One region of the Actinoplanes sp. NPDC051388 genome, then DNA from elsewhere that is predicted to be linked to it. Evidence: riboswitches for the same ligand, from Rfam matches in the RefSeq annotation. Region 1 holds a riboswitch; each other region holds the start of a gene.

The links. A riboswitch is a leader RNA that binds a small molecule or an ion and turns the genes downstream of it on or off. The one in region 1 is predicted to bind cobalamin.
Region 2: another riboswitch for cobalamin. It lies ahead of ACZ6TI_RS14590 (CbtB domain-containing protein); the one in region 1 lies ahead of ACZ6TI_RS39095 (ribonucleoside-diphosphate reductase subunit alpha).
Region 3: another riboswitch for cobalamin. It lies ahead of ACZ6TI_RS43865 (VWA domain-containing protein); the one in region 1 lies ahead of ACZ6TI_RS39095 (ribonucleoside-diphosphate reductase subunit alpha).

The regions. Positions count from the first base shown of each region.
Region 1 is NZ_JBVJIP010000021.1:26,823-36,591, forward strand. It holds gene ACZ6TI_RS39065 (iron ABC transporter permease) at 1-25, opposite strand, end outside; gene ACZ6TI_RS39070 (ABC transporter substrate-binding protein) at 32-1,027, opposite strand; gene ACZ6TI_RS39075 (ABC transporter ATP-binding protein) at 1,052-1,861, opposite strand; gene ACZ6TI_RS39080 (hypothetical protein) at 1,896-2,549, opposite strand; gene ACZ6TI_RS39085 (DUF4242 domain-containing protein) at 2,552-2,803, opposite strand; gene ACZ6TI_RS39090 (ATP-binding protein) at 2,901-5,447, opposite strand; cobalamin riboswitch at 5,524-5,731, shown strand; gene ACZ6TI_RS39095 (ribonucleoside-diphosphate reductase subunit alpha) at 5,830-8,127, shown strand; gene ACZ6TI_RS39100 (ribonucleotide-diphosphate reductase subunit beta) at 8,151-9,128, shown strand; gene ACZ6TI_RS39105 (hypothetical protein) at 9,132-9,578, opposite strand; gene ACZ6TI_RS39110 (alpha/beta hydrolase family protein) at 9,585-9,769, opposite strand, start outside.
Region 2 is NZ_JBVJIP010000005.1:69,314-79,082, forward strand. It holds gene ACZ6TI_RS14555 (RNA polymerase-binding protein RbpA) at 1-218, opposite strand, end outside; gene ACZ6TI_RS14560 (coiled-coil domain-containing protein) at 986-2,317, opposite strand; gene ACZ6TI_RS14565 (hybrid sensor histidine kinase/response regulator) at 2,838-5,561, opposite strand; gene ACZ6TI_RS14570 (helix-turn-helix domain-containing protein) at 5,589-6,158, opposite strand; gene ACZ6TI_RS14575 (phosphotransferase) at 6,197-7,138, shown strand; gene ACZ6TI_RS14580 (histidine phosphatase family protein) at 7,121-7,663, opposite strand; gene ACZ6TI_RS14585 (CbtA family protein) at 7,660-8,403, opposite strand; gene ACZ6TI_RS14590 (CbtB domain-containing protein) at 8,394-8,588, opposite strand; cobalamin riboswitch at 8,618-8,759, opposite strand; gene ACZ6TI_RS14595 (MSMEG_1061 family FMN-dependent PPOX-type flavoprotein) at 8,793-9,452, opposite strand.
Region 3 is NZ_JBVJIP010000027.1:82,667-92,435, reverse strand. It holds gene ACZ6TI_RS43880 (SigE family RNA polymerase sigma factor) at 1-38, shown strand, start outside; gene ACZ6TI_RS43875 (hypothetical protein) at 35-1,249, shown strand; gene ACZ6TI_RS43870 (gluconokinase) at 1,259-2,863, shown strand; cobalamin riboswitch at 2,883-3,005, shown strand; gene ACZ6TI_RS43865 (VWA domain-containing protein) at 3,032-5,008, shown strand; gene cobO (cob(I)yrinic acid a,c-diamide adenosyltransferase) at 5,008-5,595, shown strand; gene ACZ6TI_RS43855 (cobyrinate a,c-diamide synthase) at 5,589-6,938, shown strand; gene ACZ6TI_RS43850 (glutamate-cysteine ligase family protein) at 7,044-8,519, opposite strand; gene ACZ6TI_RS43845 (SGNH/GDSL hydrolase family protein) at 8,672-9,769, shown strand, end outside.

The DNA.
Region 1 (9,769 bases):
TGCTGCTGATGGTGCGGCTGGTCATGATCGGTTACTTGGTGATGGCGCCGACGAGCGCGTCGATGTAGGCGTTGGCGGACAGCGGGCCACCGAACATCCAGATGCCGTCCGGGAGCCGCTTGACCCGCTGGGCCTGCACGAACGGCAGCCCCTTCCAGATCGCGTTGCTCTCGAGCGCCGCCACGTACGCGTCGCTCTTGTCGGCCTTGTTGCTGATGTAGACGAAGGTGTTGTCCTTGTTCGTCAGCTTCGTCAGGCCCTCGACGTCGGTCTGGGCCAGCCCGTAGACCTTGTCGCCGCCCTCGGTCCACTGGTTCTGCAGGCCGAGCTCGACGCCGATGCCGCCGAGGAACGACTGCGGGGTGAACATCCGGATCGACACGGTGCCGGAGTCGAGCCAGCCGTCCGACATGGTGTACGGCGCGCCGGCCTTGCCCGCCGCGGCGAGCTGCGCCTTGGCCGAGGCCACCTTGGCGTCGAAGTCGGCCAGCAGCTTCTCACCCTCGGCGACCTTTCCGGTGGCCTGCGCCAGCGTGGTCACCGACTTGCGCATGTAGCCGATCGGGTCCGGCCCGTTCGAACCGAGCAGGGCCACCACCGGCACCTGCTTGGCGATCTCCGCGATCACCGTCTCGGGCAGGTCGGTCGTGGTGACGACCAGGTCCGGGTCGAGCGCGATGATCGCGTCCAGGCTGGGCTCGCCGCGGGTGCCCACGTCCGGGGTCTTCGGGTCGATCGGCGCGGTCGTGTCCCAGTCGTTGTAGCCCTTGGGATCGGCCTGGCCGACCGGCTTGACGCCGAGCGCCACCAGGTTCTCGGTGGGACCCCACTCCAGGGAGACGACATTCGTGGCCGGCTTCTCCAGGGTGAAGGTGCCCCGCTCGTCGGTGATCTGGACCGGTCCGGACGAGGCGGACGGGCCGGGGGCGGCGGTGCCGGCCGGTTCCTCCGTGGTGCCGCAGGCGGCGAGGGCCAGCGCGGTGAGCGCGGCCGCCGTCGTGACGAACGCGCGGCGGGTTGTGAACATCAGGGGTTCCCCTCTGGTGGTGATTCAGGTGGTGGCGTGCCGGTGGGTGTGCCGGCCGATCGGCTGCGTGCGAACGCGCCCGTCCTCGTCGACGTGCACCTCGATCCGCAGCCCGTAGACCTCGCTGAGCAGCTCGGCGGTGAGGACTTCGGCGGGCGGGCCGGCGGCGCGTACGGCGCCCGCCGACAGCAGGACCACGTGGTCGGCCACGGCGGCCGCCTGGTCCAGGTCGTGCAGCACGACACCGATCGCGACACCGTGCTCGTCGGCCAGCTCGCGGACGGTGTCGAGGATCTCCATCTGGTAGCGCAGATCCAGGAAGGTGGTCGGCTCGTCGAGCAGCACCACGCCGGTGTCCTGGGCGAGGCAGGTGGCCAGCCAGACGCGCTGCAGCTCGCCGCCGGACAGCTCGTCGACCGGGCGCTCGGCCATGCCGGAGACACCGGTGAGCCGCATCGCCCGGTCCACCACCTCCGGACCCTGGGCATCGCCGGCGCCGAACCGGCCGCGGTACGGGTGCCTGCCGTACGCGACCACGTCGCGCACCCGGACCCCGCCCGGCGTCGGCCGGGACTGGGTCAGCAGGGTGACCTTCCGCGCGAATTCCTTGGGGCGCAACGAGAGCGCGTCGCCGTCGGGCAGCCGCACGGTGCCGGACCGCGGCGGGTGCAGCCGGGCGAGCGCCCGCAGCAGCGTCGATTTGCCGGAGCCGTTCGGCCCGACCAGCGCCACGACACGGCCGGCGCGGAGCTCGATGCCGGCACCGTGCACGACCGTGCGGCCGTCATAGTCCAGCGTGAGCTCCGCGCCGATGAGCGCACCAACCCCATCCATGCAGGTGAGGCTAACCTAACTTCCTGCGGATCTCCTACTCGGGCTGGTCACGCCGCCCTTCGCGGCTCAGCACCGCCAGATTCCGCTTGAGGGCGTTGAGGTCCTGCAGGTCCTGCCGGTTCGACCCGGCCGCCGCGTGCAGGTGTGCCGGGTGTGCGGCTCCCGGGCAGGTCACGCGCGGGTTCCACATCGCGAACCGGCCGGCCGGGTTCGACTGCCACGCCCACACGTGCAACGAGTAGTAGGCGGGCAGTCCGAAGCGGTTCGGCGCGGCGGTCACGTCGAACTCGTGGCCGAACAACCGTGGCGGCCGGCGGTGCGCGCTGTCCCAGTCGGCCTTGAGGACGACGTATTCGACGGCGGCGAGGACCAGCGTGCCGTCGCGGCCGGGCGCGTAGACCATCGCCTCCGGACGGACCGCCTCGACCCGGCCGTCGCCGACCAGATCGGACCGGGCCCAGTGCACCCCCATGCCGCCCATGCCGGGCATGTCGATGCACGCGATCCCGCTCGCGTCGGTGAGCAGGGCATAGCCGCGCTGTTCCGCGACGGCGATGCTGTGGAACTCCGTGGTGGCGGCCCGGACCGGCCCGAGGCCGGACGGCTCGGTCGCCCGGGCGACCGACATCGTGCCGGTCACCAGCAGGACCGTGGCGGCGGCGGAGCCGAGAAGGATGCTGCGGCGCATCGTCAGGCCCCTTCCTGCACGGGGTGGATCTCGTCGGCGACGAGCCCGTGCGCGGTCCGGTGCACGGTGTTCGCCGCCTCCGCGTCGGGCGCGTCGACCAGGCAGAAGATCTTTCCGGCGGCCTCGTCGACCCAGTACCTGAGGTACTGCACGTCGTAGCGACCCTGCGCCTGCAGGTCGGCCTTGTGCGCCTCGGCGACGTCGTCGAAGGACACTCCGCCGGCGATGTGGTGAACGTCCATGAAGAGCGGCATGACAGGTTCCTCCCGGGTTCGGATGCGGACCCCTGTCACGGTAGGAATGCGGCTCTGACCTGGGCATCGGCAGTCGATGCCCAGGTTGCGCGGCGGATTACCCAGATCGGGCGGCGGCGCGCGAGGACACCCCGAGCTTGCCCAGCACGGCGGACACGTGGTGGTGCACGGTGCGCTCCGAGATGTAGAGCCGGCCGGCGATCGCGGCGTCGGTCAGGCCCTCGCGCAGCAGCGCGAGCACCTCCGCCTCGCGTGGGGTGAGCCCGTGCGGGTTGGCGCGGGTGGCCGCGCGGGGTCCACGCGGGACCACGGTCTCGCCGGCCCGCCGCATCATCTGCCGCACCCGCGCGGCGGACCGATCGGCGCCGATGGAGGTGACCAGGTCCAGGGCGGCGGCCGGCGCGGATCGGGTCAGCGCCATCGCCTCGTCGTGCGGGCAGCCCGCCTCGCGCCACCACCGGGCGGCGGCCTCGTGCTCACCGCTCAACTCCAGCGCATAGGGCTCGGGCGGCGACTCGGGGCGCGGGCCCGGCGCCGCCAGCCGGTCCAGCCAGACGGCGAGCTCGGCGCGCAGCCACACGTCGTCGTCCGGCGAGCCCGCCGCGGCCTCGGCGACCCGCTCGTCGAGCCGCCCGCCCAGCCAGGCCGCCTCGGCCGCCACCGCGGCCACCCGCAGCGGCCAGCTGCGCTCGTCGACGCTGACGGCGAGCTGCCAGGCCTGCTCCAGCGCGTCGTCCGCGGCCGGATCGCCCTGTCGCAGACGGGCCGCCGCGAGCGGAATGAGCAGCGCCAACCGGTTGACCGGCGAGATCGTCCCGCGCAGCGTCTCCTCGATCAGGGCGACCGATTCGGCGAGCCGCCCGGTGCGCAGCAGGGCGGCGGCGTGGGTGCCGCGCAGGCAGACGCCGTACGTCGTCACGTCGTGCTCGTGGCAGAACGCGATGCCCTCGGTGTAGTGCTTCTCGAAGTCGGTGAACCGGCACCGGTCGACCGCCGACTGGCACAGGTTCGCATAGGCGCGGCCGGCCTCGTCCTCCCAGTCGTGCTCGACGGCGAGCTCCAGCGAGCGCAGCAGGTCGGGGAAGCCGTCCCGCCCGGCCGCCAGCTCCAGCATCCCGATGCTGTTGAGGCTGTATGCGACCGCCTTCGGCGCGGATGCCTCCGCGGCCTGGCGCAGTCCCTCCCGCGCCGCGGCCAGGGCCTCCTCCCGCGGATGCGTCTCGCTGATCACCGCGGCATGGAGCGACTGCGCCCACGCCTTCTCCGGCGACGCGGGCCGGCCGGCCATGACGGCGAGCGCCTCGTGCGCGGCGGCCGCGGACTCCTCGCCCCGGCACAGCCGCCAGAGGCAGCGCGACAGGCCGCGCAGGTTCTCGCTGATCCGCACGGGGTCGCCGAGTCCGCGGCGCAGCGCCAGCGCCTCGGCCCGTTCGGCCGCCGACTCCGCCCAGCGGTCCGTCAGCGCCAGCGCCGTGGCCAGCCCCTCGTGCAGCTCCGCGCGGGCCGCCGGGTCGCTGCCGCCGGCGAAGCGCAGCGCCCGCTGGAACTGCGCCGCGGCCTCCCGGTTGGATCGCAGCGCCACGGCGTCCGCGGCGGCGAGCGTGGCGTGCCGCAGCGCTTCGTCGGTCGCGCCGGCCGCCTCCGCGTGGTGGGCCAGGCGGGCATGATCCGCCGGCGTCCCGGCGCGCACCGCGGTCAGCGCCAGCGCGTGCAGCCGCGACCGCCGGCGTGCCGGGATCGCCCGCTCCACCGCGAGCCGGGTCAGCTCGTGCCGGAACCGGTAGGCCTCCGGCTCGCCGACCAGCGTGCCGGAGTCCAGGCATTCGTCCAGCGCCTCGGCGGCCGCGCCGGCGTCCAGCTCGGCGACCGCCGCCAGCATCGGCCCGTCCCCCGGCCGGGTGAGCACCGCCGCCGCGCCGAGCACCTGACGCGCCGCCGGAGACAGTCCCGCGGTGCGGGCCGCCACCACGTCACCGACCGTCCGCGGCACCTCCCCCGGCCCGGCGCTGAGCACCTCCTGCACATAGAACGGCACCCCGCCGGTGAGCCGATGCACCTCGTCCGCGTCGCGCCCGCGCTCGCCGGCCATCCGGCGCACCGCCTCCGGCGAGAGCGGCGCCAGCGAGAGGCGCCGGGTGCCACGATGGGAGGCCACCTCACCGATCACCGTACGCAGGTTCGCCACGTCCCCCGGCCCGTCGTCCCGGTAGCTGACCACCACCAGAGCCCGGGTCCGGGCGATCCGCCGGGACAGATAGCGCAACCAGTCGAGCGTGGCGTCGTCGGCCCAGTGCAGGTCCTCCACCACCAGCACGGTGGTGGCGCCCGGGTCGTCGAGAGCGGACAGGAACGCCGCGAACAGCTCCCGCCGATCCGCGTCCACCCCGCTCAGGGCCAGCAGCCGGCCGCCGACGCCGAACGCGATCTCGAAGAGCGGGCTGAGCGGGCGCGGCGTGAAGCTGCCGTCGCACGCGGACCACCACCAGCGCAGGTCGCCGCGCTGCTCGCGGAAAGCCTCCAGCAGCGCGGTCTTGCCGACCCCGGCCTCGCCGGAGACGAGCACGAAGCGCCCGCTGCCGGCCACCGCGTCGACCGCATAATCGTCGAGAGCCCGCAGGAAGTGCTCTCGCTCGACCAGCTCCATCGAGCGAGCTTACGTCTCGCCGGCCCGCCACGCCGACACACCATCTGGTGTTGTCATTTAGCCGTCACGGCCATATATGGTGTGCCCCGCAGCTGGTTCGATCATCGCTCCACGGTGGTCGAGGCAACAGGGAACCCGGTGCGAAACCGGGACTGCCCCGCAGCGGTGAGTGGGAACGACCGCCGTCATGAAGCACTGAGCGCGAGCTTGGGAAGCGACGGCCAGTAGGCGACCGACAGGTCACGCCCGCGAGTCCGAAGACCTGCCAGCGCGCCGCACGCGTCGCGTGCGGCGGTCGATGGCCGCGTGGGACGGCCGACGCCATCAGCCGGACGACCGCGTCCGGCGGCGTCCCCCTGCGCGCCCGTAACGAGGGGGACGGATGCAAGTTCGCAAGCGCGACGGCAACACCGAGACGGTGGACGTCAACAAGATCGTCAGGGCGGTCGAGCGGTGGGTCGCCGACCTGGACGAGGTCGATCCGCTGCGGGTGGCGACCCGGACGATCAGCGGCCTCTACGACGGCGCCACCACTGCCGAGCTGGACAAACTGTCGATCCAGACGGCCGCCGAGCTGATCGGCGAGGAGCCGCAGTACTCACGTCTGGCGGCGCGGCTGCTCGCCGCCTTCGTGGAGAAGGAGGTGCGCGGCCAGGAGGTCGCGAGCTTCAGCCAGTCCATCCGGTACGCGCACCTGCAGGGCCTGATCGGCGACCCGACCGCCGCGTTCGTGGCCCGCCACGCCCGCAAGCTCGACGACGCCGTCGACCCGGAGGGTGATCTGCGGTTCGAGTACTTCGGCCTGCGCACCGTGGCGGACCGCTACCTGCTGCGCCACCCGTCGTCGCGGCTCGTGGTCGAGACCCCGCAATACTGGCTGCTGAGGGTCGCGTGCGGACTGTCGCAGTCGCCGGCCGAGGCGATCGGCTTCTATCGGCTGATGTCGTCGCTCGCCTATCTGCCCAGCTCACCGACTCTGTTCAACGCGGGCACCCGGCACACCCAGATGTCCTCGTGCTTCCTGGTCGACTCGCCGCGGGACGAGCTCGACTCGATCTACGAGCGCTACCACCAGGTCGCGAAGCTGTCGAAGTTCTCCGGCGGCATCGGCATCTCGTGGTCCCGGGTCCGCGGCCGGGGCGCCCTGATCCGGGGCACCAACGGCCGGTCGAACGGGATCGTGCCGTTCCTCAAGACGCTCGACGCGGGCGTGGCGGCGGTCAACCAGGGCGGCCGTCGCAAGGGCGCCGCCTGCGTCTATCTGGAGCCGTGGCACCCGGACGTCGAGGAGTTCCTCGAATTGCGCGACAACACCGGCGAAGATTCGCGCCGGACGCACAACCTCAACCTCGCCAACTGGATCCCCGACGAGTTCATGCGCCGCGTCGAGGCTGATGCGGACTGGTCGCTGATCGACCCGTCGGATGCCCCGGATCTCCCGGACCTGTTCGGCGACGATTTCGACGAGGCCTATCGCACGGCCGAGAAGAAGGCGGTCAAGACCGTCAAGGCCCGCGATCTGTATGGCCGGATGATGCGCACCCTGGCTCAGACCGGCAACGGCTGGATGACCTTCAAGGACCGGTCCAACGCGCTCTCCAACCAGACCGGCGCGCCCGGCAACACCATCCACCTGTCCAACCTGTGCACCGAGATCCTCGAGGTGAACAGCGACGACGAGACCGCGGTCTGCAACCTCGGGTCGATCAACCTCGGCGCGCACGTCACCGCGGACGGGGTGCAGTGGGAACGGCTGCGGGCCACGGTCCGCACCGCGATCACCTTCCTGGACCGGGTGATCGACATCAATTTCTACCCGTCGGAGCAGGCGGCGGCCTCGAACCCGCGGTGGCGGCCGGTCGGGCTCGGGCTGATGGGCCTGCAGGACGCGTTCTTCCAGCTGCGGCTGCCGTTCGACTCCACCGCGGCGAAGGAGCTGTCCACCCGCGTACAGGAAGAGATCTTCCTGACCGCGCTCGAAGCCTCCACCGTTCTCGCCGAGCGCTTCGGCCCGCACCCCGCATTCGCCGAAACCCGTGCCGCACAAGGCAATCTGCACCCCGAGCTGTGGGGCGCCTCGGTCGGTCAGACCGAGCGGTGGGCGGCGGTGAAGACTCGGATCGCCGAGCACGGCCTGCGCAACTCGCTGCTGATCGCGATCGCGCCGACCGCGACCATCGCCTCGATCGCGGGATGTTACGAGTGCATCGAGCCGCAGGTGTCCAACCTCTTCAAACGCGAGACGATGTCCGGCGAGTTCCTGCAGATCAACACCTATCTGGTACGCGAGCTGAAGGCGCGCGGCCTCTGGACGGCGCGGGTTCGCGAGCAGATCAAACGGACCGAGGGTTCCGTGCAGGGCATCGCCGAGCTGCCCGCCGAGGTCCGCGAGCTGTTCCGCACCGCGTGGGAGCTGCCGCAGAAGGCGCTGATCGAGCTGGCCGCGAGCCGGCAGCCGTTCGTCGACCAGTCGCAGTCGCTGAACCTGTTCCTGAGCGCGCCGACCATCGGGAAGCTCTCCTCGATGTACCTGCACGCCTGGAAATCCGGGCTCAAGACCACCTATTACCTGCGTTCGCGCCCCGCGACGCGGATTCAGCAGGCGACCGTCTCGATCGAGCTCACCCCGGCCGAGGCCTGCTCCCTGGAGAACCCCGAGTCCTGTGAGGCGTGCCAGTGAATCAGAGGTTGCTCGATCCCGGCATGGACCTGACCCTGCGGCCGATGCGCTACCCGCACTTCTTCGACCGCTTCAAGGACGCCATCAAGAACACCTGGACCGTCGAGGAGGTCGACCTGCACGCCGATCTCGCCGACCTGGCCGGGCTGTCGCCCGCCGAACGGCACCTGGTGTCGCGGCTGGTGGCCTTCTTCGCCACCGGGGACACGATCGTGGCCAACAACCTGGTGCTCAACCTCTATCAGCACGTCAACTCCCCGGAGGGCCGGCTCTATCTCTCCCGGCAGCTGTTCGAGGAGGCGGTGCACGTCCAGTTCTATCTGAATCTGCTGGACACCTACGTGCCCGATCTCGCCGAGCGGGCGGCCGCCTTCGACGCGGTGGAGAACATTCCCTCGATCGCCCGGAAGGCGGAGTTCTGCTTCACGTGGATCGACTCGATCTATGAGATGCGTTCCCTGAAGTCCAAGGAGGACCGGCGGGCCTTCCTGCTCAACGTCATCTGCTTCGCCGCGTGCATCGAGGGCCTGTTCTTCTACGGCGCCTTCGCCTACGTCTACTTCCTGCGCTCGCGGGGCGTGCTGCAGGGCCTGGCTTCAGGCACCAACTGGGTGTTCCGCGACGAGTCCATGCACATGGCGTTCGCCTTCGACGTCGTCGACACCGTTCGCGCCGAGGAGCCGGACCTGTTCGACGACGCCATGGTGCAACAGGTCAGGGACATGCTCGCCGAGGCCGTCGAGTGCGAGGTGCAGTTCGCCGCCGACCTGCTCGAACAGGGCGTTTCCGGGATGTCCCTGACCGACATGCGCGAGTATCTGCAACACGTCGCCGACCGGCGGCTGGCCCAGCTGGGCATCGACCCGCTCTACGGCAGCACGAATCCGTTCGCCTTCATGGAGCTGCAGGACGTGCAGGAGCTCTCGAACTTCTTCGAGCGCAAGGTCTCCGCCTATCAGGTGGGCGTCTCCGGCACGGTCAGTTTCGACGACGACTTCTAGGCATCAGTTCGGACGGATCGGCAGGCGTTCGCCGGCCAGCAGGCGGCGGCCGCCCTCGACCTTGGCCTCATAGGGGTCGTCGAGTTTCCACAGGCGGGCGAGCTTCTCGGCCTCGTCCCAGTTGTAGCCGGCGTGGAAATACGCGTCCAGCTCACTGTCGATGGTCGGCGGCTCGGCGGACGGGGACTTCGATTCCCGTCCGCCGGCGGCCGTCGGCGGGGGCGCGGACGGCGGCTGGGCGGCCTCGCCCTGGATGAAGGCGTTCATCTGCACCAGGCCGAGCAACACTCCGGCGCCGAGCAGCACCCCGCTCGCCGACTGCATGAGCAGGCGCCGCCGGCGGTAGACCCGGGCCAGCGTCTCGACACGGTTGTACACCGCGCCAGGGTCGGGGGCCTGGTTCTCGTGTTCCTCCAGGGCCTTGCGGAACGGGTGCTCAGGGTAGTTCACACCTACCTAGACGGCTGTCGCTCGGGATCTGTGCAGTTGCCGGTCGAAGAAGTCGACGATCACGGCCAGCGCCTCCCGTTGCACCTCGTCGACCTGAGGGACACCGTCGGCGCCGGTCTCGGGGTAGATGTAGCCGTGGATGTCGTGGCTCCAGGAGCGCCACTCCGCGTCGGCCCGCTTCTCGGCCAGCA
Region 2 (9,769 bases), on a different contig from region 1:
GCCTCCGGCTCGTTCCCGTCCACCAGGCGTGCGACGCTGCCGTCGAACTTGCACTCCCAGGTCATCGGGACCTCGGCGTCAACGGCGAACGGCACCTCGAACTGGTGGCCCTTCACGCACAGGTATTCGCGGGTCTGCCGGGGAGCCAGCTCGGTGTTGCGGTCGGACTCGTAGCTGACTGCGCCTAGACGGCTGCCGCGCAGCATGCGTTCGCCCATGATCGGCTTTCCCCTCGCTCGTGGTGCTGCTCTCGTTGGTCTAACGAAAGGGACGGTCGGGAGATTCCAGCGACGCGCCCGTGCTGAGTCTCGTGTGTCGGCGGTGTTAACGCTTACGAGCGTAGCGGCCCGCGACGCCCCACTGTCATTCCGCGACCGCCCCGAAGTGGACCTTGATCCACTTTACGCCCCTTTGGGCGGTCTCCACATCTTGCGATTTTGGTCACCATCCACCCGGAGAAACGCATGAGAGGCGTAGGTTCGGGCGCTTCCGTGTGTTACCCGTCGGCGAGTCGCCCTAAGCGGACCTCCCGGGCGCGTCGCGCCCGCCGATCACCATCATCAGGCTCGGCCGGCCGCCTGCGCAAAGTCCGGCATCCTGGGCTGGTCGGTCTTCCCTTGGGGTAGGCCCGGCCTTTCGCCCAAAGTCTCGCGCCGAGGGTCGGGGCTGAGTGTGGGTGGGCGCGCTCCGGTCGGTCTTGTTGGGGGTGAGTCCGGGCTTGCGCAAGGTTCGCGTCGAGGGCCGGGGCTAGGAGCCGGTGTGCGTGCTCCGATCGATCTTCCGGTGGGATGGGCCCGAGTGCAGGCGCGAGGTTCTCGTCGCGGGCCTGGGTTCGATGGTGGTGTGCGCTCCGATCGGCCTTTCATCGGGGTGGGCCTGGCCTTTGCGCAAGATTCGCGTCCGACGCCCGGGCGCAACGCCGGTGCGCGCCCTGCGATCGCTTGTCTCGGTCGCTTGCGCGAGGTCGGTGGCGCTGCCGTCGAAGCTAGGCACGGCGGTCGGCGGACGCCCGCGGTGCCGGAGTGCTCCCGGCTGCTTCGCGGGCTGGGCCGCCGAGGGCGGCCAGCGCGGCGGCAAGGTCGCCGATCTGCGAGGAGAGCTGCGTGGCGCGGTCGTTGGCCGCGTCCGCCTCGGCGCGGGCCGTGGTCAGGCGCCGCTCGAGGTCGGCGATATCCCGGGCCGAGGCCTTCCGGTCGCGCTCGGCGGTCGCTTCAAGATCACCGACGGTACGCCGCAGACGCTCCCGTTCCCGCCCCTCGTCGTCGGCGGCTTTCCGCAGCTCGTCCAGTTCCCGCACGGCGGTGGCGGCGTCCTTGCGGGCCACCTCGGCGTCGGCACGAGCGGCGTCCAGTGCCTGCTCGGCAACCCGAGCGGCCTGGCCGGCGGCGATCGCCGCACGCTCAGAGTCATCCGCATCGCGCCGCGCGTTCTCAACATCGCGCCGCGCGGTTTCGGCCTCGTGCTTGGCATTCTCGGCGTCCCGGCGGGCGGCCACGGCCTCGCCGCGCACCGCCTCGATCTCGGCCCTTGCCGTCGTCAAACTCTCGGTGGCCGCATCCCGGTCGGCCTCAGCTCGGGTCCGCGCCGCCTCGGCCGCGGTGGCGGCCCGCAGCGCCTCGTCCGCCTCCACCCGCGCCTGCCGCACGTCAGCGGCTGCCGCCTCCGTCGCGGCACGCGCTTCCGCGTTCGCTGCCTCCACCGCGGTTCGTGCTTCCGCGTTCGCTGCCTCCACCGCGGCCCGTGCTTCCGCGGTAGCCGCCTGCACCAGGACCTGAGCCTCGGCCTCGGCCTGCTGCACCGCCTGACGGGCGTCGGCCACGGTCTCGTCGGCGAGCCGCCGGGCCTGCGCCGCAGCCTCGTCGGCCGCCTCCGCCCGGCCGCGGGCCTCGTCCCGCTCGACCAGGGCGGCCGACGCGCGCTGGTTGGCCAGTGCGGTGGCCTCCGCGGCCTGGTCGGCTTCGCGGCGGGCTTCGTCCCGGTCGGCGTGCGCGGCGGCGACCACCCGCGACGTCTCGGCGCGGACATCGGCCATCTGGCGCTCGACGCCGGCCGGGGACATCTCCTCGTGCAGGGCCTCGGTGAGCGTGCCGACCAGCTGGTCGAGCCGGTCGACGGCTTCCCAGGTGCGGGCCACCTCTCCGGCCAGGCCGGGGGAGGCGCGGTGCCGCATCCGCACGTTGCGCGAGGCGCGCTGGCACTCGCCGTCGTTGTCCCGGCAATAGCGGAAGGGCCGTCCCGCCGAGGCCCGCTGCGGCACCGGACGTCCGCAGTGCGCGCAGGGCCGGGTCTCCGCGAGCGTGGCGACAGTCTCATCCATCGCTCCAGAACCTAATCCCGCCCGCCCCGCCGACGCCCCCGCCACGCCCAAGGCAACGAACATCCTAGGACGCTCTACGCGACGTGCGCCAGGTCGCTCGGCGCGGGCCAAGAACAAGCAGGAATCAACGACGACCCACCAAGGCTTTGCCGCGACCAATGAGGCGAAGGTCGAGCTTGGAAGGAGCAACGACGACCTGCCGTGTCGGCTGGGCGAAGGTCGAGCTGTGAAACAGATCCAGGACGACCTGCCATGGCCGGCCAGGTGAAAGTCAGGCAGCGAAGCGATCTCCGACGATCCGCCGCGGCCAGCCAGGCGGAGGTCAGGCTGGGAAGGAGCCAGCGACTACCGGCCGTGGCCAGCCAGACGGGCGGCCAGCCGGGGAAGCAGTCCATGACGACCTGCTGTGGGCCGGCCAGGCGGAGGTCAGTCGGGGAAGCAATCCGCGAACCACCCGCCGTGGCCGGCCAGGCGGAGATCAGTCGGGGGAGCAGTCAAACGACGACCCGCCGGGTGGGGGTCAGGCTGTGGTCTGGGCCTCTTGTAGGCGCTCGGCTGCCCGGTCGAGCTCGAGGTGCAGGGTGCGCAGGTCGTCGCCGACGCCGGTGTGCAGGCGGCCTGCGCGGGCCTCGTCCTCGATGCGGGCGCACACTTCCTGCACGGCGGCGGCGCCGATGTTGCCGGCTGCGCCCCTGAGGGTGTGCGCCTCGTCCTCCACGTCGGTCAGGGAGCCGGCCCGGAAGGCGTCGTCCAGGGCCGCCACGTGTCTCGGGGCGCGGTCCAGGAACGAGTCGACCAGCCGGCGCACCAGGGCGCGTTCGGGCTCGGTGCCGTCTCCGGCCAATTCGTGCAGACGGCGTTCGATCGGGTCGGCCGCCGTGCGTACCGGGAAGGGGCGGGTCGGCGGCGAGCCGGCGCCGATCCACCTGGCCAGCGTCTGATCCAGTTCGGCGGGGTTGACGGGTTTGGCCAGGTAGTCGTCCATGCCGGCGGCGAGGCAGCGGTCCTGGTCGGCGACCAGCGCGCTGGCGGTCATCGCGATGATCGGGGTGTGTTTCGTGCCGGCCTCGCGGCGGCGGATCTCGTCCGTCGCGGTGAAGCCGTCCATCCGGGGCATCCGGCAGTCCATCAGGATCGCGTCGTAGTCGCGGCGGGCGGACATCTCGCAGGCCTCGACGCCGTCGCCCGCCACATCCGCGCGATAGCCGAGGCTGGACAGGATGCCGGTGGCCACCATCTGGTTGATGTCGTTGTCCTCGACCAGCAGGATCGTGCCGCGGCCGGCCGGTGTCGCGACCGGCTTGGTGGCGACCGGCACCGGTACGACGGCCGCCATGCTCTTGGCGAGCAGGTCGTAGAGCGCCGACCGGTGCACCGGCTTGGGCAGGTAGGTGGGCGTGCCGGCGCCGTCGTCCCCGGCCGGGGCGTTCTCGTTGAGCACGATGATGTGCACCGGCGGGATGTCCGGGTCGTCGGTGACCAGGCGGGCCAGGCCGGTGGTGTCGACGTCGCCGGGGTCGGCGTCGAGGAGCAGCAGGTCGTAGGGGCGGCCGTGCGCGGCGGCATCACGCAGGGTGCGCAGGGCGGCGGCCGCGGTGTCACTGGTCGTGACGGCCATCTGCCAGCGGCGCAGGTCCTCCTCCAGTTCCTGCCGGTCGGGGCCGGTGCCGGCGATCAGGATGCGCAGGCCGCTGCCCGCGGCGGGGGTGCCGCAGGTGGAGCCGGTGGCGGTCTCGAACGGGATCTCGCACCAGAAGGTGCTGCCCTGGCCGGGTTCGCTGTCGACGCCGATGGTGCCGCCCATCGCCTCGGTGAGCTGCCGGCTGATGGCCAGGCCGAGGCCGGTGCCGCCGTACGTGCGGGTGGTCGACGCGTCGGCCTGGGTGAACGGTTCGAACAGCCGCTCGGCGTCCTCCGGCGGGATGCCGATGCCGGTGTCGGTGACCTCGAAGCGCACCACGACCGCGTCGGCGCCGGGCCGGGTGACGACCGGGTCGGCGCGCAGCGTGACGCTGCCCCGACCGGTGAACTTGACCGCGTTGCCGGCCAGGTTGATCAGGATCTGCCGGACCCGGCCGCCGTCGCCGCGGACCATCACCGGCAGGTCGGCGCCGCGGCGGGTGACGAGCGCGAGGCCCTTCTCGTCGGCGGACGGCGCGATCAGTGCGGCGGTGTCGGCGAGCACCGCGGCGAGGTCGAAGTCGTGCTCGTCGAGGACGATCTTCCCGGCCTCGATCTTGGAGAAGTCGAGGATGTCGTTGATGACGCCGAGCAGGGCGTTGCCGGCGGTGTGGATGCCGGTGGCGTAGCGGCGCTGGCCGGCGTCGAGTTCGGTGCTCATCAGCAGGCTGGCCAGGCCGAGGACGCCGTTCATCGGGGTTCGGATCTCGTGGCTCATGGTGGCCAGGAATTCGCTCTTGACCCGGCTCTGGGCGAGCGCCTCGTCCCGGGATTTCTCGGCCTCCAGGGTGGCTTCGCGCAGGTCGGTGACGTCGAGGGAGACGCCGCAGACCGCGTAGAGCTCGCCGTGGGCGTCGTGCAGCGGGAACTTGTTGCTCTCGTAGATCCGCCCGCGGCTGTCGGTTTCCTCGACGTGGATGGGGCCGTTGTGGGCGCGGGCGTCGGCGGCCCGCCAGACGGCGCCGAGCACCGGGTCGACGACGTCGTCGGTCTGTCCGATGATCTGGCCGGGTTCGAGGCTGAAGGCCCGCTCGAACGTGGTGTTCGCGAGCAGGTAGCGGCCGTCCAGGTCCTTGACGTAGATGAGCGACTGGCTGTTGGCGATGATCGCGCCGAGCATGGCGGCCTGGGCGTCGCGTTCGGCTTCGGCCTCGGCGCGGCCCTCGGAGACGCGTTCGCGCAGCTCGATGTCGTGCCGGCGCTGTTCGGCGCCGGCGTCCACGAACAGGGCGCCGGTGCCGCCGAGCAGCACGCCGTAGCCGCGGCGCAGGGTCCAGTAGTAGATGCCGACCAGTGCGGTGAGGACGTCCCAGACGGCAGTGGGCCAGAGGCTCCAGCCGGCCACGTGGTGCATGCCGAGCTGGTCGTAGCCGGCCCGCCAGTACATGGCGGCGTGGAAGGCGTGGCCGACGGCGCAGCTGAAGAAGATCAGCGCGGTGGCGACGGCGAGGCGGTTGGTGCGCAGCTGTCCCGCGCGCACCACCGGCACCAGGATCGCCATGCAGATCGCCGAGTATGCGACGGCGATGACGACGTTGCCGGCCAGTGCCCATTGCTGCGCCACGCAAACCTGATCGGCAGGGTCGCAACTTCACTGAGCCGCCGGGTGCACCGCGACTACAACTCGATGCGGGCGGCCGTCCGGTTTGTCGTACTCGGCGGCGAGCCGGTCGACCGCCGCGGTGAGGTCGGCGGCGAACGCGGCCCGGTCGGCGGCCGACGCGAAGCGGATCTCGGCGTCCAGGGCGTAGGTCGCGACTCGCTGGTTGGCCCGGGCGGCGCCGGTGAGCAGCGCGCCGACGTCTCGGACCAGGCGGGCGGCGACCGCGAGCAGCCAGCGGGCGGAGTGCCGGTCGGGGTGCCGGGCCGGGTCGGGGGCGACGGCCGCCGCGGCGGCCGGGGAGATGACATAGGAAGCGGCCGTGGCCTGCAGCATCCGCTCGGTGACGTTGCCCTTGCGGCGCTCCTCGACGAGCCGGACCAGGCCGTGGCTCTCGAGCGTGCGCAGGTGGTAGTTGACCTTCTGGCGCGGCAGACCGATTTTAGCGGCGAGCATCGTGGCCGAGCCCGGCTGGGTCAGCAGGGCCAGCAGTCTGCTGCGAATAGGGTCGAGCGATACCTCGGCGGCGGCCGGGTCCTCGATGACGTCGACGTCCTCCATGGTGATCGACTAAAGCACCGAAAAGAAAGGTGGTCCAGGTGGAGGCCCTGCCACACAACGCGGCGAACGAGGTCACGGGCGGCATCTGGCGGGACGGGTCCACGGTTCTGAAGGTCGCGACGCGGCGTCGGGAGGGGGCGGCGGCGCATTTCGCGGCGTCGGACGATCCGGGGCACTGGAACTACTGGCGGCGTGAGGAACTGGCGTACACCAGCGGTTTCGCGCACTCGGTCTTTCCCGAGCTGCCCGCGCCGCGGCTCTTGTCGGTGGTGCCGGGCCCGGAGCGGACCGAGCTGCGGCTGGAGTGGGTGGCCGGCCGCCCGGGGCCGTCCGGCTCGGTCGACGATCTGGCGGATGTGGCACGTCGGCTCGGAAACGTGCGGTTGTCGGCGGAGCCGTGGCTGGCCCGCGACTGGCTGCGCGACTACACGCTCGCCCAGCCGGTGCCGGACGACCTGGACTGGGACGCGCCGGTCGCGCTGGGTGCGTGGTCGCCGTCTCTGAGAGCCGATCTGCGTACGCTGTGGGAGCGCCGCCACGACCTGCTCGCCGCGGCCGACCGCCTCCCGCGCACGCTCTGCCACCACGACGTGTGGCCGATGAATCTGGTGTTCACGGACAACGGCCCTGTTCTGCTCGACTGGGCGTTCGCCGGGCCGGGCGCGGTGGGGGAGGACGCCGCCAATCTGGCCCTGGACTCGTTCTTCGACGGGTTGATGGACGTGTCCCGGCTGCCGGACGTGCTGGAGGCGGTGATCGACGGCTATTCGCGGGGCGTGGGGTTCGATGCGCGGCGGGCGGTCATGACGACCGGGGCGGCGAAGTATTTCTGGCTGGCGCCGCGGATGCTGCTGGCGGCGCGTACGCCGCGCACCGGCCGCCGGGGCTATGACGAGCGGGACTGGTCGGCGATGTTCGCCGGGCGTGAGCCGGTGCTCTCGGTGGTGGCGCGGTGGGGGCGCTCAGTGCTGTCCGAGTGACAGGTGCCACCGGCCGGCTCGGTGGGTCAGGCGGACTACGGCCAACGGCGGGACCTCGATCGCCCAGATGCCGTCCGGGGGCAGGCGCAGGGCGTGGGCGATGACGGCGCGGACCACCGTGGAGTGGGCGACCGCGGCGAGGTTGCGGCCGGCCTGGGCGTCCAGCCAGGCGCCCGCGCGCTGCCGGACGGCGGTCAGGGATTCGCCGCCGGGTGGCGCGTACCCCGGGTCGCTGAGCCATTGATGCAGGTCGCCGGGGTCGATGTCGCCGAGCGTGAGTCCGTCCCAGGCGCCATAACCGACGTCGGCGAGCGGGGCCGCGGTGGTGGCCAGGCCGCCGAACGCCGCCGCCGTCTGCTGCGCGGCCCTGGACGGTGCGGCCACCCAGCCCGGCACCCGGCCGAAGCCGGGGCCGAGCGCGACGGCCGCGTTCCGGCCTCCTTCGTCGAGATCGTGGTCGCCGCCGAAGAGCGCCTGCCGCAGGGCGGGCGTGGCCGCGGCGGCGACCAGTCGCAGACCGTTCACACTCCGGCGGTGACCGGCTTGCGGGCGGGCCGGCGGGCGAGCAGCGCGCCGAACCCGAGGCCGAGCGCCGTCCACAGCACCACCTGGGTGCCGAGCGACGACAGCCGGAAGTTCCACAGCAGACTTGGCGGGAACGTGTCCGGCACCTCGTCGATGTTCGGTAGCAGCACGTATCCGACGACGACCACGACGAGGAACGCGCCGAGTCCGGCGAGCAGTCGTTGCCACTCGGCCTTGCCCGCGCGGAAGGCGAGCACCGCCGCCCAGACCGCGACCAGGCCGATCACCAGGATCGCCAGGTAGCTGATGGTGCGCTGGTCGATCGTCGCCGGATTGCCGACGGCGGGCGGGTTGGGCGGATATTTCACGAACGGCACCAGCACCATGCCGACGAGTGCGGCCGCCGCCAACCCGACCGCCGCTCTCGTGTCGTCGGTGGTGCGCAGCCGGCGGCGCAGCAGCGTGTAACCGACCGCGAGCAGCCCGCCCATCGCCACGCCGTAGAGCGCGGTGGCGAGGAAGAGCCCGCCCTTCTGCCCGTCCCGCGAGACGAGCGCGTCCGCATGGTGATCGGCGGCGGGCGCGGCCGCCTCCTCGATGGCGATGGCGGCATCCACCTTCGGTTCCCCGACCGTGTAGGCGAAGAACCCGGCCAGCAGACCGGCGATCAGACCCGCGAGCAGGCCACGCAGCAGAATCGCGCCGAATCCGGGCGCGCGGTCGCCGGCCGTCAGTGGCACGGGACGCCGAGCAGGTGGCGGCCGTCGTGCATGAGCTCGTGCAGGAACATGCCGCCCTGCGAAACGGCGCCCTGGTCGAACGCGACCAGATAGGCCATGAGCAGAAGGGCGGCGGTCACCGCGAGCGCGGTCCAGAGCAGCCGCGCGGAGACCGCGGGGGCGGCGAGGGTGGTGGCCTTGGGCATGATTACTCCCTACGGGATGACGCGTCCCGGTCGACAGGCTGCGACGTGCGAGTGTCCTGGCTCACCGGCCCTCGCGGGCTGGTTGACAGTGGCGCGACCGCACCGGATTCCCACCGGATTTCCCTCACACCGCCGCAGATGGTTCCCTCAACCTATAGACGCCCGACGTTGAGCACCAGGGCCGCACGTTCGCGGTACGGGCGGCTATTCGTACCGGTACTTCAGCGAGTCCGCCTCCGCCTGCTCGATCTCGGCGAGCGTCAGCTCCGGCATCCGCAGCTGGGCCAGCGTCACCTCGGCCGACGTCGGCTGGGCGTCCGCCGGCAGCCACTGCTCCGGCTTCCAGGCCCCGCTGCGCAGCAGCGACTTGGGGCAGTGCGGGTAGACCTCGTCGATCCCCAGCACCAGCGCGCTGGCCGGCGGTTTACCCACGGCGGTCAGCTGCGACAGCAATTCGGGGCGAGTGGAGACGCAGGCCCGGCCGTTCATCCGCAGCGTCGTGGGGCGCCCCGGGATGATGAACAGCAGCGCGGCACGCCCGGTGGCGACGATGTTCTGCAGGCTGTCCAGACGCTTGTTGCCGGTCGCGTCCGGTATCGCCACCGTCCGCTCGTCCAGAACGGCGACGAACCCGGCGGGGCCGCCGCGCGGGGAGACGTCACAGTTGCCCTCGGCGTCCACGCTGGCGACCAGGACCAGCGACGCGCAACCGACCAGCCGCCGGGTCTGCTCGGTGAGCTCGGTCATCTGCTTGCGCACGGCCCCGGCGCCGGGCAGGTCGTATACCCGGCGCAGCCCTTCGAGGTCGCGCACGGCATCCAGGCGCAGCGAGTCGAAGGCACTGGCGGTGAGGGCTCGCGTCATGCCACCGACCTTAATGGACCGACGGCCGCCGCCCCGACCAGATCAGTTCCGCGCGAAATCGGACGTAGGTGGCGGGGTCGAGCCCACTTCACTCGAAGCCTGCGGCAACGAGACTTGGTGTTTCCGGCCGCCAGAAATCAGTCGGGAGTGGACACTCGGAGGGCAGGACACGTTCGACGAGCGACAATTAACATCCTAGGACGCTCTACGCGGCGTGCGGTCGGTCACTCGAGTCACCCTAAACCAGACCTAAAAACAAAAAGGAATCAACGACACCCACATCAAGATTTGGTTTGGCTCGTAAGGTCTGTTTGGGC
Region 3 (9,769 bases), on a different contig from region 1:
GCACGTCCCTGGGGATCCACGAGGGGAGCCTGCGATGACCGATCTCGACGTCCGCGACGCGCTGGAGCGCGCCACCGGGCACCTCGACGCGCCGCCCGACCTGCTCGACCGGGTGCGGGCCGGTGGACACCGCCGGGTGGTCCGCCGCCGTGCCGTGCTGGGCGCCGGGCTGGCGGCCGCGGTCGCGGGTTCGGCGGCCGCGATCCGCTGGCACCCCGGCGGGCCGGACGCGGTGCCGCCGGCCTCGGACCTGCTCGACCTCCCGACCCGCGGCGACCTGGCGGGCGACAAGGACTTCCTCCGGCAGGTCCGCGCGGCCTGGCCGGCCGACATCGGTGAGGTCCGCACGGTGGGCCCGCCGCACGTGGCGTGGGCCGGGCAGACACCGGCCGGGCCGGTCGCCCTGGTCGCGCAGCGCATCCCGATCCGCGAGGTGCCCGGGGCCGGCGTGCAGGAGTTCGGCATCATCGGGTTCCTCGAGCGGGTCGACGGCCGCCTGGGGAAGGCCTCGTTCGAGGGACTGTCGACCGCGTCGGACCACAGCCGCGCCTTCCTCGCCGGGCCGCGGCGCGATGTGCTGGTCGTGATCGACGACGGGCGGCCGGTGGACTACTCGCCCGAGCTGCGCTGGGACGACGAGGGCCGGCCCGATCGCAGGTTCACGCGGCTCACCTTCCGCGACGGCGCTTCGGTCACCAGGGTGCCCGCGCAGGCCGGCGGCATGACCATCGCGCTGCGCTCCGGCGGCGACGGCGGTCCCGGGCTGGCGAACGTCACCACGATCACGAATGTGCGAACCGATCCGATGCCCACCATCGTGCGGCAGCTCGGCCGCGTCGATATCGACTGGGACCCGGCGGTGGGGGAGGACTATCACGACCGGTTCGGCTTCCCGGTGCCGCCCGAGGTGATCACCTGGCGGATCACCGGCGCGTTGCCGGGCGGCAGCCCGTTCGTGGTTCAGACGGTCGCCGTCAAGCGCACCGTCCGAACCTACGCCTACCTCGGCGGCAAGTCGTTCTTCTTCGGCGTGACCGAAGGGGACCCGGCGCAGCCGGCGAGCCTGCGGGTGCGGTTGCCCGGCGACCGCGGCTTCGTGGTCGCGACCGAGAGCGCGAGCCTCGCCTACCGCGTGGGCAACGGCGACTGGCTGCCGGTGCAGGGCGACGCCGCCCTGCTGCCGCCGGCAGCCTCGTCGCTGCGGGTCACCCGGGGCGGCCGACCGGCGGTGGAGGCCCTGCCCGATTAGGGTCGGACCATGGACGTCGTGATCGGGATCGACACCGGGACCACCGCGACCAAGGGCGTCGCCGCCGGGCTGGACGGCGAGCTGCGGGCGCTGACCAGCGTGCACTACCCGCTGTCGGTGCCCGCGCCGGGCCGCGCCGAGCTCGACCCCGACCAGCTCTGGAAGGCCGCCGTCAAGGCGATCGTCGACGTGGCCGCGGAGTGCACCGGGCGCGGCGACCGGGTGGTGGCGGTCAGCCTGAGCGCGTTCCTGCACGCGCTGGTGCCGATGGACGACGCCGGTCGCCCGCTCGGCCCGCTGGTCACCTGGGCGGACGGCCGGGCCGGCGGGCAGAGCGAGAAGCTGGCCGGGCGGGCGAAGGCGCTGCAGGCTCGCACCGGCACCCCGGTGCACCCGATGTCGCCGCTCACCAAGCTGGCCTGGTGGCGGGAGAACGACCCGGACACGCTGCGCGAGACCCCGCGCTGGGGTGGCGTCAAGGAGCTGGTGCTGGCCGCGGTGGCCGACGCGCCGTTCCTGGTGGACCTCTCGATCGCCTCCGGCACCGGGCTCTACGACATCCACACCCGGCAGTGGGACCCGGAAGCGCTGGAAATCGCCGGCGTGCGGGCCGACCAGCTCGCCGAGGTGGTCCCGACCACCACGAAGCTGACCCTGAAGCCATCGGTCGCGGACGCCGCCGGCCTGCCCCGGGACACCCCGCTGATCATCGGCGCCGCCGACGGCCCGCTGGCCAACCTGGGTGTCGGCGCCACTCCGGCCGGCGTCGCCGCGGTCTCGCTCGGCACCAGCGGCGCACTGCGCACGGTGGTGAACGCGCCGACCGCGGACGCCGCCGGCCGGCTGTTCTGCTATGCGCTCACCGAGGACCGCTGGGTGGTCGGCGGCGCGGTGAACAACGCCGGCTCGGTGATCCGCTGGGCCGGGCAGAGCTTCGCCGGCGGGTTCGCCCGGCCGGCCGCCGAGGGCGAGGACGCCGACGAGACCGACGCCGCGCTGCTCACCGAGGCGCAGACCGCGCCGCCCGGCAGCGAGGGCCTGCTCTGCCTGCCCTATCTGCTGGGCGAGCGGGCGCCCTGGTGGCGGGCCGGGATGCGCGGGGCCTATATCGGGCTGCGCCGCGAGCACGGCCGGCCGCACCTGGTGCGCTCCGCGGTCGAGGGCGTGTGCCAGCAGTTGGCGCTGGTCAGCGACTCGTTCGCCGCCGAGGGCTTCCCGCTCACCGAGGTGCGGGCCACCGGCGGCGCGGTCGCCTCCGAGCTGTGGGTGGGCGTGCTGGCCGCCGCGCTCGACCTGCCGGTGTCGATCGCGGACACCCCGGAGGGCACCGGGCTGGGCGCCTGCCTGCTCGGCTGGCACGCGCTCGGCGACCTGCCCGACCTCGATCAGGCGGCGGCGCTGGTCAAGATCGCCGAGCCGACAGTGCCCGACCCAGACAACGCCGCCCTCTACCGCCGGATGCGGCCGCTGATCGAGCGGTCCGCGCTGGCCGTGGCCGATCTGGTGGCCGAGCTGGACAAGATCGCGCCCGAGCCGCTGCCCGGCACCGAGAAGGCCGTGTCGACCCGCGGCGGAAAACAGACGGAAGACGGCGTCGCGAACGCATCACATTGACGGTGCACCTTCCCGTCGGGTTGAGTGGCGGTCGAGCGGTAGTGGAGGAACCCGGTGCGAATCCGGGACGGTCCCGCCACTGTGACCGGGGATCCTGCTGATCCCGGGAGTCAGGAACTCCAGCCGCTCGATGCACCGGAGCGCGGGCGTGGACACCCGCCGGAAGGGATGACCGTGCTGCCGCCGTACCCGTTCTCGGCCGTCGTGGGCCTCGACGATCTGCGCCTCGCGTTGCTGCTCACCGCCGTTTCCCCGGCCGTCGGCGGGGTGCTGGTCCGCGGCGAGAAGGGCACCGCGAAGAGCACTGTGGTGCGGGCGCTGGCCGCCCTGCTGCCCGAGGTCGAGGTGGTGCGCGGGTGCAGGTTCGCGTGCGATCCGGGCGCGCCGGACGCCGACTGCCCCGACGGCCCGCACGACGCCGACGCCCCGCACGGCCCACGGCCCGCGACGCTCGTGGAGTTGCCGGTCGGCGCCACCGAGGACCGTGTCGTCGGCACCCTGGACATCCAGCGCGCGCTGGCCGACGGCGTCAAGGCCTACGAACCGGGTCTGCTGGCCGCCGCGCATCGCGGCGCGCTCTACGTGGACGAGGTCAATCTGCTGCCCGACCACCTCGTCGACCTGCTGCTGGACGCGGCGGCGATGGGCCGGGCACACGTCGAGCGCGACGGGGTGTCGGTCAAGCACGCCGCCCGGTTCCTGCTGGTCGGCACGATGAACCCGGAGGAGGGCGAGCCTCGCCCGCAGCTGGTCGACCGGTTCGGCCTGGTGGTCACGGTCACCGCGCCCCGGGACGCGAAGCAGCGCGCCGAGGTGGTGCGCCGGCGGCTGGCCTACGAGGCGGATCCGGTCGCGTTCGCGGCCCGCTTCGAAGGGTCGGACGCCGAGCTGGCGGCCCGGATCGCGGCGGCCCGCGCGGCGGCGCCGTCGGTCCTGCTGCCCGATGCGGAGCTCGACCGGATCGCGCGGGTCTGCCTGGCCTACGGGGTGGACGGCATGCGCGCGGACATCGTGGTGGCGCGCTGCGCGGTGGCGCTGGCCGCGTGGCACGGGCGAAACCGGGTGACCGGCGAGGATGTGCAGGACGCGGCGCGGCTGGCGCTGCCGCACCGGCGCCGCAAGGATCCGCTGGACCCGCCGGGCAGCGACGAGCAGAAGCTGCAAGACGCGCTCGACGCGGCCGGCGACGGCGAGGACGACGAGGACCCGCCCCCGCCGCCGCCACCGCCCGGTGGGGGAGACGGGCCCGAGCCGTCCGACGGCCCGCCGCCGGAGAGCGGCGACGGAACGAACCGGACCGAGGAGCAGGTGGAACAGGACGGGCAGCCGGTCCGGGACCAGCAGCCGGCCCAGGACCAGCAGCCGGCCCACGACCCGCAGCCGGTGCCGGTCGCGGCGCCCGCCGCGGCCGGGCCCGCCTACCGGCCCCGCACGTTGACGATCGCGAAGCGCGGCGCGGTGGCCGGGCACGCCGGGCGGCGGTCGCCGTCTCGCGCGCGGCGCGGCCGGGTCACCGGGTCGCGGGAGCCGGTCGGCAAACTGGCCGGGGCGCCGCACCTGCCCGCGACGCTGCGCGCGGCGATCCACCGAGGATCGCGCACGGTCGAGCCGCGCGATCTGCGCGAGGCGGTGCACGTCGGACGCGAGGCCAATCTGGTGCTCTTCGTGGTGGACGCGTCCGGCTCGATGGCGGCGCGCAAGCGGATGACCGTGGTGAAGACGGCCGTGCTGTCGTTGCTGCGGGACGCGTATCAGCGCCGGGACCGGGTCGGCATGATCACGTTTCGGGGCAAGACGGCCGAGCAGGTGCTGCCGCCCACGTCGAGCCACGAGGTCGGGGTGCTCCGGCTGGCGACTCTGCGCACGGGTGGGCGTACCCCTCTCGCCTTGGGTTTGCGGGCCGCGGTGACCACCATCGCGACCGAGCGACGGCGCGATCCACGACGGCGGCCGCTGTTGATCGTGGTGACCGACGGGCGCGCGACCAGCGGGCCCGACCCCGCGCTGATCGCGCCGAGCCTGGCCGGGGTGGCCGCCGTGGTGGTCGACTGCGAGTCCGGGCCGGTGCGGCTCGGCCTGGCCGGTCGGCTCGCCGCCGCGCTCGACGCCGACCTGGTGCCGCTCGACGCCCTGGAAGCCGCCTGATGCCGCAGGGAAGGGTCGAGGTCGTTCCCGACGACGGGCTCACCACCCGCCAGCGCCGCCGGCAGGCCGTGCTGGCCGTCCACACCGGACACGGCAAGGGCAAGTCGACGGCGGCGTTCGGGATGGCGTTGCGGGCCTGGAGCGCGGGCTGGGACATCGGCGTCTTCCAGTTCGTGAAGAGTCCGAAGTGGAAGGTCGGTGAAGAGAAGGCGCTCAAGGCGCTGGGCGAGCGGATCACCTGGCACAAGATGGGCGAGGGCTGGTCCTGGATCCAGCGGCCGGGCACCGAGCGCGACCACGCCGCCGAGGCGGCCGAGGGCTGGGCGCAGATCAAGCGCGACCTGGCCGCGCAGACGCACGCGTTCTATGTGCTGGACGAGTTCACCTATCCGATGAAGTGGGGCTGGGTGGACGTCGCGGACGTCGTCGACACGTTGCGGAACCGGCCGGGCACCCAGCACGTGGTGATCACCGGGCGGGACGCGCACCCGGACCTGATCGACGCGGCCGACCTGGTCACCGAGATGACCAAGGTGAAGCACCCGATGGACGCGGGCCGCAAGGGCCAGGCGGGCATCGAGTGGTGAGCGTCCCGCGGGTGGTGATCGCCGCGCCCGCCTCCGGCCACGGCAAGACCACGGTGGCGACCGGGCTGCTGGCCGCCTTCGCCGCCCGCGGCCTGACCGTGGCGCCGTTCAAGGTCGGGCCGGACTACATCGACCCCGGCTACCACGCGCTCGCGGCGGGCCGGCCGGGCCGCAACCTCGACCCGGTGCTGTGCGGCGAGGAGCTGATCGGGCCGCTGTTCGCGCACGGCTCGGCGGGCGCGGAGCTGGCCGTGGTCGAGGGCGTGATGGGCCTCTACGACGGGCGCACCGGGGCCGGCGAGACCGGTTCGACCGCGCAGGTGGCGGCGCTGCTCGAAGCGCCGGTGCTGCTGGTCGTGGACGCCGCCGCGCAGGGCCGGTCGGTGGCCGCGCTGGTGCACGGCTTCCGCAGCTTCGGCAACGCGCGGATCGCCGGGGTGATCCTCAACCGGGTCGGCTCGGAACGGCACGAGGGCATCCTGCGCGACGCCTGCGAGGAGGTCGGCACGCCGGTGCTGGGCGCGTTGCGGCGCGCCGATGCGGTGGCCGCGCCGTCCCGGCATCTCGGTCTGGTCCCGGCCGCCGAACGCCGCGCCGAGGCCCTGGCGTCGGTCGCCGCGCTCGCCGACCTGATCGCGGCCGCGGTCGATCTCGAGGCGGTGCTGGCGGTCGCGCGATCCGCGCCCGCCCTCTCGGCCGCGCCGTGGAGCCCGGCGGCCGAGGATCCGGTGCCGGGCCGTCCGGTGGTCGCGCTCGCCGGTGGTCCGGCCTTCTCCTTCGCGTACGCGGAAACGGCCGAACTCCTGGCCGCCGCCGGCGCCGACGTGGTGACCGTGGACCCGCTGCGCGACACCGCCCTCCCGCCGGGCACCCGGGCGCTCGTGGTGGGCGGCGGCTTCCCCGAGGTCTATGCGAGAGAACTGTCGGCCAACACCCCGATGCTCGAGGCGGTCGCCGACCTGCGCGGCCCGATCGTCGCCGAGTGCGCCGGCCTGCTCTGGCTCTGCCACACCCTGGACGGCGCCCCGATGTGCGGCGTGCTCGACGCGGACGCCTCGATGACCCCGAAGCTGACCCTGGGCTACCGGGACGCGGTCGCCCTGACGGACAGCCCGCTGGCGCCGGCCGGCACCCGGGTGACCGGCCACGAGTTCCACCGCACGAGCGTGCACCCGCGGTCCGGTCTGCTGCTCTCACCGGCGGGTGGCGCGGCCTGGCAGTGGCGCGGCGACGACCCCGAGGGCTTCGCCACCCGCGCTCTGCACGCGTCCTATCTGCACCTGCATTGGGCCGGGCATCCGGCCTTCGCCCGCCGGGTGGTCGCCGCGGCAGCGGCGGTCTGACGGGCCCGCCCGGCGCCGGGGCGGAGGGGGTGACCCGCGACGGCCCGGCGGGTGTGCCACGCCGGATTCTCCGTCGCGCGTAGCCGTCTGAATTTGATCTTGACGTTAGGGCAGTGGCCACTCGTGGACGGGGATGTTCTCGTGCATCGGCGGCAGGTAGCGGCGCAGCATCTCGTGCAGCGCCTCCTGCCGGTCCAGGCCGTCCGCCTCCAGCGCGTGCAACGTCGCCACCTGCCACGAGGCGCCGTTGCGGTGGGTCAGGCAGCGCTGCTCGATGATGCCTAGCATGCGGTCGCGCTCGCCGGCCGACACTCCCCAGCGGTCCAGGCCCTCCTTGGCCATCGGCAGCAGCCGGCGCAGCACCAGTTCGGTGACCGGCACATAGCCCAGGCCCGGCCAGAACACCGAGGCGTCGATGCCGTGCCGGGCGCCGGCGTGGAAGTTCTCCTCGGCCGCGCTGAACGACATCTGCGTCCACAGTGGCCGCTCCGCCTCGGCGAGGACCCGGACCAGCCCGTAGTAGAAGGCGGCGTTCGCGATGGTGTCGACCACGGTCGGGCCGGCCGGCAACACGCGGTTCTCCACCCGCAGGTGCGGGCGGCCTTTCACGACCGCGTAGATCGGCCGGTTCCAGCGGTAGACCGTGCCGTTGTGCAGGCGGAGCTCGCTCAGCTCCGGGGTGTCCCCGCGCTCCAGGATCTCGGACGGTTCGTCGTCGTCACAGATCGGCAGCAGCGCCGGGAAGTAGCGGACGTTCTCCTCGAACAGGTCGAACACCGAGGTGATCCAGCGCTCGCCGAACCACACCCGCGGGCGCACCCCCTGGGCTCTGATCTCCTCCGGCCGGGTGTCGGTGGCCTGTTCGAACAGCGGGATCCTGGTCTCGCGCCACAGCTCGCGGCCGAACAGCAGCGGCGAGTTCGCGCCCAGCGCCACCTGCACGCCGGCCACCACCTGGGCGGCGTTCCAATAGGCGGCGAACTGCTCGGGGCTCACCTGCAGGTGGAACTGGGTGCTGGTGCAGGCCGACTCGGGCGCGATGGTGTCGGTGGTGACCGACAGCCGGTCGATGCCGTCGATCCGGATCTCCAGGTCCTCGCCGCGGGCCGCGAAGATCTGCTCGTTCAGCAGCGCGTACCGCGGGTTGGCGGAGAGCGCGTCCGCGGTCATGTGCTCGCGGCGCAGCGTCGGCAGGATGCCGATCATCACCATGTGCGCGCCCACCGAGCGGGCATGCTCCTCGGCGTTGTTCAGGCTGGCCCGCAGCGTGCGCTCGAGGTCGGCGTTCTCCTCGCCGGCCAGTCGCCGCGGCGGCAGGTTGATCTCGACGTTGAACTGGCCGAGCTCGGTCTGGAAGTCCGGGTCGGCGATCGCGCCGAGCACCTCGGCGTTGCGCATCGCCGGGTCGGCGTTCGCGTCGATCAGGTTGAGCTCGATCTCCATGCCGGTGAGCGGCCGCTCGAACTCGAAGCGGGACTCGCGCAGCATGGACGCGAACACGTCCAGGCTGCGCCGGATCTTGTGGCGGTACTTCGCGCGGTCCTCGCGGGTGAAAACGCGCTGCTCGACCTCTTCGCCCACCGCGTACCGCCCTCTCACGCACTGTAGTTGCCCGACCTATGATCTCCCGCTGACCGGGCCCGCGCCAGCGGTGAGGCGTTGTTACACGCTCTTTACAGCGGCCTCCTAGACATCGAGACTCATGCATGTCTGCCATGCATAGGGGGAGTTCAATGCGAGGTAAGGGACTTATTGCCGCCGGAGTCGTCGCGGCGACGCTCGCCTGGGGGTCGCCCGCTCAGGCCGCGGGGGCCGGGGATTGGACCACCACGTGGGCCACCGCGCCGGCCGCGGCGGTCGGCGGCAACCAGCAGGGGTACGTCGGATTCACCATCCGGAACGTGGTGCACACGACCGTGGCCGGCACCAAGGTCCGGGTGCACCTGTCCAATCGGTTCGGCACCGCGCCCGTGCTGATGGGCCACGTGACGGTTGCCGTCTCCGCGCACAAGGGCGGGCAACGCACCGGCGCCATCGACCAGAGCGACGGCGCGGCGGTGCCCGGCACGATGCGCGACGTGCTGTTCAACGGCCGGTCCACGTTCACCATCCCGGCCGGCGCCGACGTGGTCAGCGACCCGGTCGCGCTGCGCGTCAAGGCCGACCGTGACCTGCTGGTCAGCACCTGGACCCCGCAGCCGTCCGGCACCGTCACCTTCCACCCGGCGGCGATGCAGGACTCGGTGTTCAGCCGCGGGCCGGCCGACCACGCCGGCGACGAGGCGGCCACCGCGTTCGCCGAGCGCACCCAGGTCTGGCACTACGTGAGCGGCGTCGACGTGCAGGGCGGGCCGGGCACCGTGGTCGCGCTCGGCGACTCGATCACCGACGGCGTCACCTCCACCTTCAACGCGAACCGGCGCTGGACCGACTACCTGGCCGCGCGGCTGGCCCGGTCGCCGGTGCCGGACTACGGCATCGCCAACTCCGGGATCAGCGGCAACCGGGTGCTGCTGGACAGCAACTACCCGAACTACAACATCTTCTCGACCTTCGGGCGCAGCGCGCTGGTGCGCAACGGCCCGGACGTGCTGGACCGGGCCGGGGTGCGCACGGTGATCATCTTCGAGGGCGTGAACGACATCCAGCAGGACCCGCACCAGACCGACCCGCAGCAGATCATCGCCGGGCTGGCGCAACTGGCCGCGCAGGCCCGAAACCGTGACGTCCGGGTGATCGGCGCGACCATCATGCCGTTCCGGGGCTGGTTCTCCTGGTCGCCCGAGCTGGAGGCCACGCGGGTGGCGGTCAACGAGTGGATCCGCGCGGGC